Regions from separate parts of the Variimorphobacter sp. HTMS_6 genome, predicted to be linked through region 1. Evidence: a T-box and tRNA genes for the amino acid it is inferred to sense, from the RefSeq annotation. Region 1 holds a T-box; the other holds one or more tRNA genes.

Evidence for each region. The T-box of region 1 lies ahead of leuS (leucine--tRNA ligase). A T-box ahead of a tRNA ligase gene usually reads a tRNA of that ligase, here a tRNA-Leu.
Region 2: it has a tRNA-Leu gene. The T-box ahead of leuS (leucine--tRNA ligase) is inferred to sense a tRNA for this amino acid. The anticodon was not compared.

Annotation. Positions count from the first base shown of each region.
Region 1 covers NZ_AP046094.1:1,025,692-1,031,551, forward strand. The annotation lists gene AC6IWN_RS04515 (calcium-translocating P-type ATPase, PMCA-type) at 1-1,290, opposite strand, end outside; gene AC6IWN_RS04520 (DedA family protein) at 1,394-2,011, opposite strand; T-box leader at 2,168-2,412, shown strand; gene leuS (leucine--tRNA ligase) at 2,480-4,888, shown strand; gene AC6IWN_RS04530 (CDP-alcohol phosphatidyltransferase family protein) at 5,135-5,734, shown strand.
Region 2 covers NZ_AP046094.1:3,318,799-3,324,658, reverse strand. The annotation lists rRNA gene AC6IWN_RS15055 (23S ribosomal RNA) at 1-2,503, shown strand, start outside; tRNA gene AC6IWN_RS15050 (tRNA-Asn) at 2,623-2,694, shown strand; tRNA gene AC6IWN_RS15045 (tRNA-Glu) at 2,771-2,842, shown strand; tRNA gene AC6IWN_RS15040 (tRNA-Ile) at 2,962-3,035, shown strand; tRNA gene AC6IWN_RS15035 (tRNA-Asp) at 3,051-3,124, shown strand; tRNA gene AC6IWN_RS15030 (tRNA-Val) at 3,234-3,306, shown strand; tRNA gene AC6IWN_RS15025 (tRNA-Leu) at 3,312-3,397, shown strand; tRNA gene AC6IWN_RS15020 (tRNA-Arg) at 3,455-3,528, shown strand; gene AC6IWN_RS15015 (DUF1700 domain-containing protein) at 3,697-4,170, shown strand; gene AC6IWN_RS15010 (hypothetical protein) at 4,485-4,832, shown strand; gene AC6IWN_RS15005 (rhodanese-like domain-containing protein) at 5,008-5,382, shown strand; gene AC6IWN_RS15000 (THUMP domain-containing class I SAM-dependent RNA methyltransferase) at 5,482-5,860, shown strand, end outside.

The DNA of each region.
Region 1 (5,860 bases):
TACGGTTGTCATTAACTTTCTTGATGAATCAAAAGGAATTTCATTTATTCGTTGATATGTTTTGTCTAGGTCAATCTTGCTAGAACCAGTTTGATAGGCAGCTAGTACTAATGCTTTTTCAGTAGGCTCACCGGTTACGGTTGCGCCTTTTTTATCAAGTTGTAGAATGGCATCGTTACAAAGTGCTGCATGTGATAGGAGGAAGGAAGCAAATTCTCCCGTCATATTTTCCTTGCCGTTAATGGAGCTGACCCTGGTAACCGTCATAACATTCTGAGTTAAGGTTCCGGTTTTATCGGAACAGATTACGGTTGCACTACCAAGTGTTTCTACCGCTGGAAGCTTGCGAATAACAGCATTTTTCTTTGCCATACGCTGTACACCCAGTGAAAGCATAATGGTTACGATAGCCGGGAGTCCCTCCGGTATGGCAGCTACGGCAAGACTAACCGAAGTCATAAACATATCAAACACAGGCATTTGCTTTAACAATCCAATCAAGAAGATACAGACACAGATGGATAAGGCAGCTATTCCAAGGATCTTTCCCGTTTTTGCCAGACGCTTTTGCAGCGGTGTCATCGGTGTTTCTTCATCCATTATCAAAGTCGCGATATGCCCCACCTGGGTGTTCATTCCTATGTCTGTTACTACTGCTATACCCCTGCCATATGTTATTGTGCTGGTGGCAAGCACCATGTTATGTCGGTCAATAATATTGGTTTCCGGACTTAGCTTAACCTCAGCTATCTTTTCTACAGGGTGGGACTCTCCGGTAAGAGAGGCTTCTTCCGCCTTTAGATTTACAGAGGAGACTAATCTTGCGTCAGCAGGTACATAGCCGCCTGTTTCCAACATAATGATATCACCGGGTACAAGTTCGCTGGAATCAATTATGGATACTTTACCATCACGCAACACATGAGCGGAGGGAGCGGACATTTTTTTAAGCGCTTCCAATGCTTTCTCTGCACGTGCCTCTTGTAATACGCCGAGCGTTGCATTCACAACAATGATAACTAATATGATAATAGGATCGACAAAATCTGGTTCGCCTTCAAAATAGGATACTGCAAAAGAAATAACAGCGGCAAGAATTAAGATGATGATCATGAAATCAGCAAATTGTTCAAAGAATTTCACTACGTTGCTTTTGCCCTTCTTCGTAGTTAAAATATTCTTCCCATATGTATGCTGTCTTTCTTTTGTTTCTTTTGTAGATAAGCCCTGATCCAGCGAGACCCCTAATTTGTTTAAGGTCTCTTCTACGGATAAACTGTGCCATTGCATAGAGGTTCTCACTCCTGGTTAGGAAATCTTCTTTAAATTATATGAGTCATGCATCGGATTATGAATGCTTTGTTGGATAAGTCATCCGGTGCATACTAAGAAATCAATCTTTAGCTGAATTGATTTTACGTTTCTTTCCCTTTTTTATAGCAAAGTTAACGATAAGAATAGCAGCGAATACAATAAAAACGGGGATAAGATTATGTTTATAGCGATTATAATATTCACCCACATTCTTATAATTCTCGCGAAGAATATACCCAAGCCCGATTAAGATAGTATTCCAAACCGTGATTCCAAGTGCAGATGCTGTAAAGTAGGTAACAGGATTAAGTTTGGAGGCACCGGCAATCAATGCAATATAGGTGCGAATGAGAGGGATGACGCGACCGATACAAACAGTGGCTGCTCCGTGGGTATTAAACTTTTCATAGGCCGAATTAATGCCTTTCTGGGTCTTGGGAAATTTACGTGTAATTCTGCTAATAATAGCGCCCCCTCCATACCACCCTAACGCGTAACATAAACCGGTTCCTATGAGGCCGGCTATCACACTCAACGGGAGTATAACGAAGAAGTTGGTATTATTAATCGAGGCAACTGCGCCGGAGAACGGTAGAACGATTTCGCTGGAGACTGGAAAACAAGCGTATTCAAGCAAAATGATAATAAACATCGCAATTAAGCCATAATCCGTGATAAAATCCATGATAATATTCATATACTCTCCTTGATTTATAATAATTCTTTTAATTATATTCGTATAGCTTGGTAAACATGAGGAAGGACATACTGCATGTGGGAAGCGTTTTCGTACAAAATCCTTGACAAAACTACAAAGCATGATTATATTTATATAGAGTTAATAAGTAATATATATAAAGCTAGGACAAGGAGTATTAAGAGTCCCTGTGCTTCCAGAGAGCTGTCGGTTGGTGTGAGACAGCAGCAGCACACTCCCAACTCGCCTTTGAGCTCTCTGACTGAACTAAAGTAGGTTGGGGCGGTATTCCCGTTATCGAAATCAAGTGCGTATGGTCATTCTACTTTAGGGTATAATATAGGTAGAAATGATATTACGAAACAGAGTGGTACCACGGAAGATATCCTTTCGTCTCTTAATTGAGGCGAAAGGTTTTTTTATTTAAAAATATAAATGTAATTGATCATATTGATTGGAGGAGATACTATGGCAGCACCTTATAATCATAAGGAAGTCGAAAAGAAATGGAGTAAATACTGGGAGAAGAACCCGGTTAATCCCAAAGACGGTAAGAAGCCGAAATACTACTGTTTGGATATGTTCCCATATCCATCAGGAAGCGGTTTGCATGTAGGACACTGGAGAGGGTATGTAATCAGTGATGTTTGGAGCAGATATAAGATTCTTAAGGGATATTATATTATTCATCCAATGGGATGGGATGCATTCGGTCTTCCGGCTGAAAATTATGCGATTAAGATGGGTGTTCATCCAAGCAAGTCAACTGCAGAAAATGTGGCAAACATTAAAAAGCAGATTAATGAAATTGCAGCAATCTATGATTGGGATATGGAAGTGAATACGACAGATCCTGATTTCTATAAATGGACACAGTGGATCTTTGTTAAGATGTTTAAAGCAGGGTTGGCATATGAAAAGCAGATGCCTATTAACTGGTGTCCTTCCTGTAAAACAGGTCTTGCGAATGAAGAAGTAGTAAACGGTGAATGTGAACGATGTCATTCTTCAGTAACCAAGAAAAACTTAAAACAATGGATGTTGAAGATTACTCAATATGCTGATCGTCTGTTGGAAGATTTGGATAAACTTGAGTGGCCTGAGAAGGTTAAGAAGATGCAGTCTGACTGGATTGGTAAGAGTTATGGTGCAGAGGTTGATTTCACAGTTGATGGTAAGGATCAATCAATCCGTGTATACACAACCAGACCGGATACGTTATATGGTGCAACTTTCATGGTTCTCGCTCCGGAGCATGCGATGGCAAAGGAACTAGCTACAGATGAGACAAGAGCAGCGGTAGAGGATTATATCTACAAATCTTCTATGAGATCCTCCGTAGACCGTATGCAGGATAAAGAGAAGACTGGTGTATTCACTGGAAGTTATGCGGTTAATCCGATCACTAAGAAGTTAATCCCAATTTGGTTATCTGATTATGTACTTGCTGATTACGGTACCGGTGCAATTATGTGTGTACCTGCTCATGATGATCGTGACTTTGATTTCGCAACGAAGTTTGGTATTCCGATTATTCAGGTAATCTCTCCGGACGGAAAAGAAAATCCTGAACTAACCCAGGCATATACCGAACCTGGTATCATGATAAACTCAGGCGACTGGACCGGTATGGATTCTTCGAAGGCAAAGCAGGAAGTTCCTGATATGCTTGATGAATTGGGTATCGGTAAGAAAACCGTAAACTATAAATTACGTGACTGGGTATTCTCCAGACAACGTTATTGGGGTGAGCCGATTCCGATTGTTCATTGCGAACACTGTGGTGCAGTTCCGGTTCCTGAAGATCAGCTACCGTTATTATTACCGGAGGTAGAAAAGTATCAGCCTACCGGAACAGGAGAATCTCCTCTGGCAGATATTCATGAATGGGTTAACACTACCTGTCCTGAGTGCGGTGCTCCTGCAAAGAGAGAAACCAATACGATGCCTCAGTGGGCAGGTTCTTCTTGGTATTTCTTGCGTTATGTAGATAATAAAAATGATAAAGAATTAGTATCCAAAGAGAAGGCTCATGAATTACTTCCGGTTGATATGTATATCGGTGGTGTGGAGCATGCAGTTCTTCACTTATTATATTCCAGATTCTATACTAAGTTCTTAAATGATATCGGTGTGGTGGATTTTGATGAACCATTTACGAAGCTGTTCAATCAGGGTATGGTAGGAAAAAATGGCGCCAAAATGAGTAAATCCATGGGAAATGTAGTTTCACCGGATGATTTAGTGAATGATTATGGTTGCGATTCCTTAAGAATGTATGAATTATTCGTTGGACCGCCGGAACTTGATTGTGAATGGGATGACAGAGGTATTGATGGAGTGTACCGATTTATCAACCGTTTCTATAACCTTGTTATGGATAACAAAGATAGCCAGGTTGCTGAGTCAACGGAGATGATCAAGCTTCGTAACAGAATGGTATATGATATCACTACCCGACTTGAAACTTTCAGTTTAAATACCGTTGTCAGCGGTTTTATGGAATATAATAATAAAATGCTTGATATGGTGAAAAAAACAGGTGGTATTGATAGAGAGACTTTAGAAACAGCAGTTACCTTATTGGCTCCGTTCATCCCTCATGTAAGTGAAGAATTATGGCAGCAGTTAGGTCACACCGAATCAGTATTCAAAAACACCTGGCCTACCTATGACGAAGAAAAGATGAAGGACAGTGAGATAGAGATTGCTGTACAGCTTAACGGAAAGACTAAGACTACCGTATTAGTAGCAGCAGATGCAGCAAAAGATGATATAATCGCTGCAGCAAAAGAAGCTGTAGCAGATAAACTTACTGGAACCATTGTGAAAGAGATTTATGTACCAGGTAAGATTGTAAATATTGTAGTAAAATAAGATTCCCATGAATAAAATCACTTTGTTCTGAATGTTAATAAAGCGAATTAATATATATTTGCTTTTGTGTTTCAGGATAAAGTGATTTTTTATCATATTTTAAAAATTGGCTACCAAATCCCAAATATTTGTGTTAAACTTGTTATAAGTATGGCATTTGTTGGATAATACTTATATATTAATAGTAATTTTATTAAAAGTAATACATAAGACTAATCTACATAAAGCGAGTTTAGGGGGTTTGAGATGAAATTAATTAGTAAATTCTCAAAAAGTGATTTGATAAAAATACCGAATTTATTATGCTATATTCGATTATTATTAATACCATGTTTTATAATTTTATATATAAAAGCGGAATCGCCCAGAGATTATCTTCGTGCTGGTTTGGTGGTGTTCATATCCGGTTTAACTGATTTTTTTGACGGTATGATAGCTAGGAAGTTCGATATGATAACTGATTTTGGAAAGCTGGTTGATCCACTGGCCGATAAATTAACACAGGCTGCATTAATATTTGTGTTGGTTGTTAAAATTAGATGGATGTTCCTGCTTCTAATCCTATTCGTGCTAATGCAGGTATTCCTGTTAATTGCCGGGATTGTGATGCTAAGAAAGGGAACAAAATTGAATGGAGCAAAGTGGTTCGGGAAGGTTTCAACAACCATATTCTATGCCGTAATGTTGGTTCTGATTTCTGTTCCTACACTGGGGTACTCGGTGACGAATGTGCTAATTCTTATCTGTGGAGCATTCCTGTTATTATCATTATTGATGTATGCGAAGGAATATACAATTTTGTATCATAAGCTGGATAATCATAAGAAAAGTGTGGTTAGCAAGTAGTAAGTATTTGAGTAATATAGGATTGCAAAGTATGATATTATTAGAATAAATGTAGAAAATAAAGACTAATTAATATATGAATAAAAAGACACACCTTATTTTATAACGGAATCGTTCCAATCGGTA
Region 2 (5,860 bases), 2.0 Mb from region 1:
ATCCGGAGTACCGCGAGACACGAGAAACCTTGCGGGAAGTCGGGGGGACCACCCCCCAAGGCTAAATACTACTCAGTGACCGATAGTGCATAGTACTGTGAAGGAAAGGTGAAAAGAACCCCGGGAGGGGAGTGAAAGAGAACCTGAAACCCTGTGTTTACAAGCTGTGGAAGCACTTTATATGTGCAACCGCGTACTTTTTGTAGAACGGTCCGGCGAGTTACTTCTGCAGGCAAGGTTAAGGACTGAAAGTCTGGAGCCGAAGGGAAACCAAGGGTTAATAGCCCGTCAAGTCTGCATGAGTATACCCGAAACCGGGTGATCTATCCATGTCCAGGTTGAAGCCGCCGTAAAAGGTGGTGGAGGACCGAACACACATCTGTTGAAAAAGGTGGTGATGAGGTGTGGATAGGGGAGAAATTCCAATCGAACCCGGAGATAGCTGGTTCTCCTCGAAATAGCTTTAGGGCTAGCCTCGATATAGATTAACGGAGGTAGAGCACTGAATTGCCTAGGGGGCGTCAAAGCTTACCGAAGCATATCAAACTCCGAATGCCGTATAATTGTTTATCGGGAGTCAGACTGCACGAGATAAGTTGGGTAGTCAAAAGGGAAAGAGCCCAGACCACCAGCTAAGGTCCCAAAGTGCGTGTTAAGTGGAAAAGGATGTGGGATTTCGAAGACAACTAGGATGTTGGCTCAGAAGCAGCCATACATTCAAAGAGTGCGTAATAGCTCACTAGTCGAGAGGTCCTGCGCCGAAAATGTCCGGGGCTAAAACACGTCACCGAAGCTGTGGAATTACACTACGTGTGTAATTGGTAGAGGAGCATTCTTAAAACGACGAAGCGTTACCGTAAGGAGGCGTGGAGATTTAAGAAGAGAGAATGCCGGAATGAGTAGCGAGATAGAAGTGAGAATCTTCTAGGCCGAATATCCAAGGTTTCCGGGGTAAAGCTGATCTGCCCCGGGTAAGTCGGGACCTAAGGCGAGGCCGAAAGGCGTAGTCGATGGACAACAGGTTGATATTCCTGTACCTTATATAGACAGAACTGTGGGGACACGGAAGGGTAGGAAGAGCCGGGAATGGAAAAACCGGTTCAAGCACAAAGGTTAGTCTGGGAGGCAAATCCCCCGGATGTTACTGAAGTGTGATGAGGAGCGAATTTAAAGTAGTGAAGCTTCCGAACCCATGCCGTCAAGAAAATCCGCTATTGTTCTATGTAAGCCCGTACCGTAAACCGACACAGGTGGATGAGGAGAGAATCCTAAGGCCGACGGGAGAAGCATTGTTAAGGAACTCGGCAAAATAACCCCGTAACTTCGGGAGAAGGGGTGCCTACGCAAGTAGGCCGCAGAGAAATGGCCCAAGCAACTGTTTAGCAAAAACACAGGTCTATGCAAAACCGTAAGGTGAAGTATATGGGCTGACGCCTGCCCGGTGCTGGAAGGTTAAGGGGAGAGGTTAGGAGCAATCCGAAGCTTTGAACTTAAGCCCCAGTAAACGGCGGCCGTAACTATAACGGTCCTAAGGTAGCGAAATTCCTTGTCAGGTAAGTTCTGACCCGCACGAAAGGCGTAATGATTTGGGCACTGTCTCGACAATGCACCCGGTGAAATTGAAATACCAGTGAAGATGCTGGTTACCCGCGCCAGGACGGAAAGACCCCATGGAGCTTTACTCTAGCTTGATACTGGGATCCGGTAATGCATGCACAGGATAGGTGGGAGGCTGTGAAGTTGTAACTCTGGTTACAATGGAGCCACTGTTGGGATACCACCCTTGTGTTACTGGATTTCTAACATTCAGCCGTAATCCGGCTGGTGGACAATGTCAGGTGGGGAGTTTGACTGGGGCGGTCGCCTCCGAAAGGGTATCGGAGGCGCTCAAAGGTCTTCTCAGAATGGTTGGAAACCATTCGAAGAGTGCAAAGGCAGAAGAAGGCTTGACTGTGACACCGACGGGTGGAGCAGGTACGAAAGTAGGACTTAGTGATCCGGTGGTATAAAGTGGGATTGCCATCGCTCAACGGATAAAAGCTACCCTGGGGATAACAGGCTTATCACTCCCAAGAGTTCACATCGACGGAGTGGTTTGGCACCTCGATGTCGGCTCATCGCATCCTGGGGCTGTAGTAGGTCCCAAGGGTTGGGCTGTTCGCCCATTAAAGCGGTACGCGAGCTGGGTTCAGAACGTCGTGAGACAGTTCGGTCCCTATCCGGCGTGGGCGCAGGATATTTGAGAGGAGCTGACCTTAGTACGAGAGGACCGGGTTGGACGAACCACTGGTGCATCGGTTGTCATACCAATGGCATGGCCGAGTAGCCAAGTTTGGAAGGGATAAACGCTGAAGGCATCTAAGCGTGAAGCCCCCCTCAAGATAAGATATCCCATAGCATAAGCTAGTAAGACCCCTGGAAGACTACCAGGTAGATAGGACAAAGGTGGAAGTGCGGTAACGTATGTAGCTGATTGTTACTAATAGGTCGAGGGCTTGACCTTAAAAGGTTTACAGTAAACGAACAAAACGTTCGTAAATGGATGAAACATTTTCGTGTGTAGATTTAATGTTTTAAGAGTATATACAAATGAATTAAAAACATTATTCATTTGTCATGTATTCCTCGATAGCTCAATGGTAGAGCACACGGCTGTTAACCGTGGGGTTGTAGGTTCGAGTCCTACTCGGGGAGTTAGCTTCTAAAAGAAGTGAAAATTGTTTAAAAAATGGTTGACATAATGTATCATATTTGATATAATAATAAATGCGGCTCCATGGTCAAGCGGTTAAGACACCGCCCTTTCACGGCGGTAACAGGGGTTCGAATCCCCTTGGAGTCATTAAGTTGCAAAAGAATAAACCTTATTTGCCGGTATACCGATGTATAACATTGGCAGAACAGTTGAGAATTCAGCTGGTTATCGGTTCAAGTCCAGGGAACATCGTTCTTAGATATATTGGACCTTTAGCTCAGTTGGTTAGAGCAACCGGCTCATAACCGGTCGGTCCGGGGTTCAAGTCCCTGAAGGTCCATTTACATAATATTATGGCCCAGTGGCTCAGTTGGTTAGAGCGCCGCCCTGTCACGGCGGAGGTCGAGGGTTCGAGTCCCTTCTGGGTCGTCAAGTTTCTTAAATATAGAAACTTGCGAATTTAATATTAAAAAACTGCTTGAATGATTTTCAGTTATATGTTAATATGTTTTAGCGGTAAGCAACATCAATATCCCATGGGATCTTAGCTCAGCTGGGAGAGCATCTGCCTTACAAGCAGAGGGTCATAGGTTCGAGCCCTATAGGTCCCATTTGTGCCGGCGTGGCGGAACTGGCAGACGCACAGGACTTAAAATCCTGCGGGACTAATCTCCCGTACCGGTTCGATTCCGGTCGCCGGCATTATTCTTCTTAGAAGAGTAATGCTGTTTTTATTTCAAAATGGCAACAAATTAATATGTGTGTTTAGCTCAGCTGGATAGAGCGTCTGGCTACGGACCAGAAGGTCGGGAGTTCGAATCTTCTAACACACGTGATGAAAAGCATTGTATAGGAAACTGTACAATGCTTTTTTGTTGTGAATGTGTTAATGATAAACTATAATCCGTTCAATTTATAGAGATTTAATTAACTTCTAATTTAATATTAATTTACGCAGGTATAGATATATGCTAGAATGTTGCAAAGGAGGCTACTAACGAATGAATAAAAAAGAGTTTCTGAGTATTCTAAGAGAATCGTTGATCGGTGAAGTCAATAATGATACCGTTGAGCAGAACATACAATATTATGATCAATATATTAGTACCCAGACTGCAAGCGAAAAAGATGTAATCAAGGTTTTAGGTGATCCACGACTAATTGCGAAAACAATAATTGAGTCTAGTAAAGTTGCAAAACAAAAAGGAGTGTATTCTGGGTATCAAACACATTCTTCTGATTATTATACTGAAGAACAAGAATATACTAATTACAATCAAAATAATCATAAATCAAGTATATTTCAGTTATTTAATATTAAATGGTACCATATGGTTCTATTTGTATTGGTTGCAGTTTTATCAATCTTCTTTATTGCAATTATCGGACGTATTATCCTAGGATTTATATTTGCATTTGCAGTTCCAATTATTCTATTGTTGCTGGTGTATTCAATGTTTCGAAAACGATTTTAGCGTGATTTTTATTTATAATTTATAAAAAGCGAAAAGACCACTTGGGGGAGCCAGGTGGTCTTTTCGATGAGGGGAGTATAAATAATTAATAAGGGGTTATAATGTGCTAGGGTTACCCCTAGCACTTGTTAATTATAATACATAAGACAAGTATATGCAATAAATTTATTTTTGTAAAATGCATAATTTGTAAAATTAAATTAAAATAATTTTAATGAATATTTATTACTAGATTTCCTTATGAATATTTCAATTTGAAATGAAGATAATAAGTACTGCAATATCAAATTTTAACTCATTTATAGGAGGTCATTATGGCAAATAATAATTCTAAAAACAACCAAACATCTAACTTAAGAGATACAACCAGCTCCAATTCAAGTAGAAATGCTTCAACCAGTGCATCTGGCTCTAGAAATGCAAATTCTTATGGAAGTAAAAACACAACATCAAACTATACTACAGGATCTGGCCGTAACGCTTCTACAGACGTAAGATGCAAAGATACAACATCCAGAGATACAACATCCAGAGATACAACATCCAGAGATGCTTCTTCTAGGGATATCACATCCAGAAATTCTTCTAGAAACTCTTCTAAAGATGCGAGCGGATACAAAAACAACTATAATGATTTAGATGATATGGACAGTGATTATTAATATATATGAAGCAAAGATGTCCCTAGATTAATATCTGGGGACTTCTTTTTATTGCTGATGGTTGTTTATCATATATCTTTGATGGAATAGAAACGCCGGATTTTGAATACATAAGATAAGTAGAGCAATAAAGTTAATCTATAAGAAACGAAATTTATACGATTTATGAGCAAATTTGACTTATTTTGAATATGATATATTGGTTCCATTTATTTTCATCAAAGGTGGTGACAGTAAAGATATGTCTTTCGAAACAATTAAAACAGGGGATATAGCGAAATATATCGGAGCAATTAATGTGATGATTATTGATTTGAGAGATAAACACGATTATGATAAAGGACATATTCCCACTGCTGTTAATATTCCATATGAAGAACTAGAAGATAGAAGAAAATCATTACCTCGTCATTTTCTCTTAATATTTTATTGTGATAGAGGCAATGTTAGTTTACTTGCAGCAAGAGATTTAATGAAAGAAGGTTATAATATTAAGAGCCTTTATGGAGGAATGAGGGCTTATCGAGGTAAATTAGAGCGGAGTCGATAAATCTTCATTGACTACAGTGAAAAAGAGCTTTACAATAACAGATGCATAACCTGCAAAAAGTACAGGAGAAAATTCCTTTAAACACAACCGGAGGTAAAAATGAAGCAATTTGAATATGTTTCACCATGCCATTTTGGTCTTGAGGCCGTATTAAAACGTGAGCTGACTGATTTGGGCTGTGAAATAACTAAGGTAGAAGACGGTAAGGTAAGCTATACAGGCGATATAAATACAGTTGCAAGAGCAAATATATTTTTGAGAACAACAGAGCGCGTGCTACTAAAAGTAGGTTCTTTTAAGGCAGTAACATTTGATGAGCTATTTGAGAATACGAAGGTAATCCCTTGGGAAGAATATATCCCACAGGACGGTAAGTTCTGGGTAGCTAAAGCAAATTCGGTAAATAGTAAGTTATTTAGCCCATCTGATATTCAATCCATTATGAAAAAAGCAATGGTGGAAAGATTAAAATTAAAAT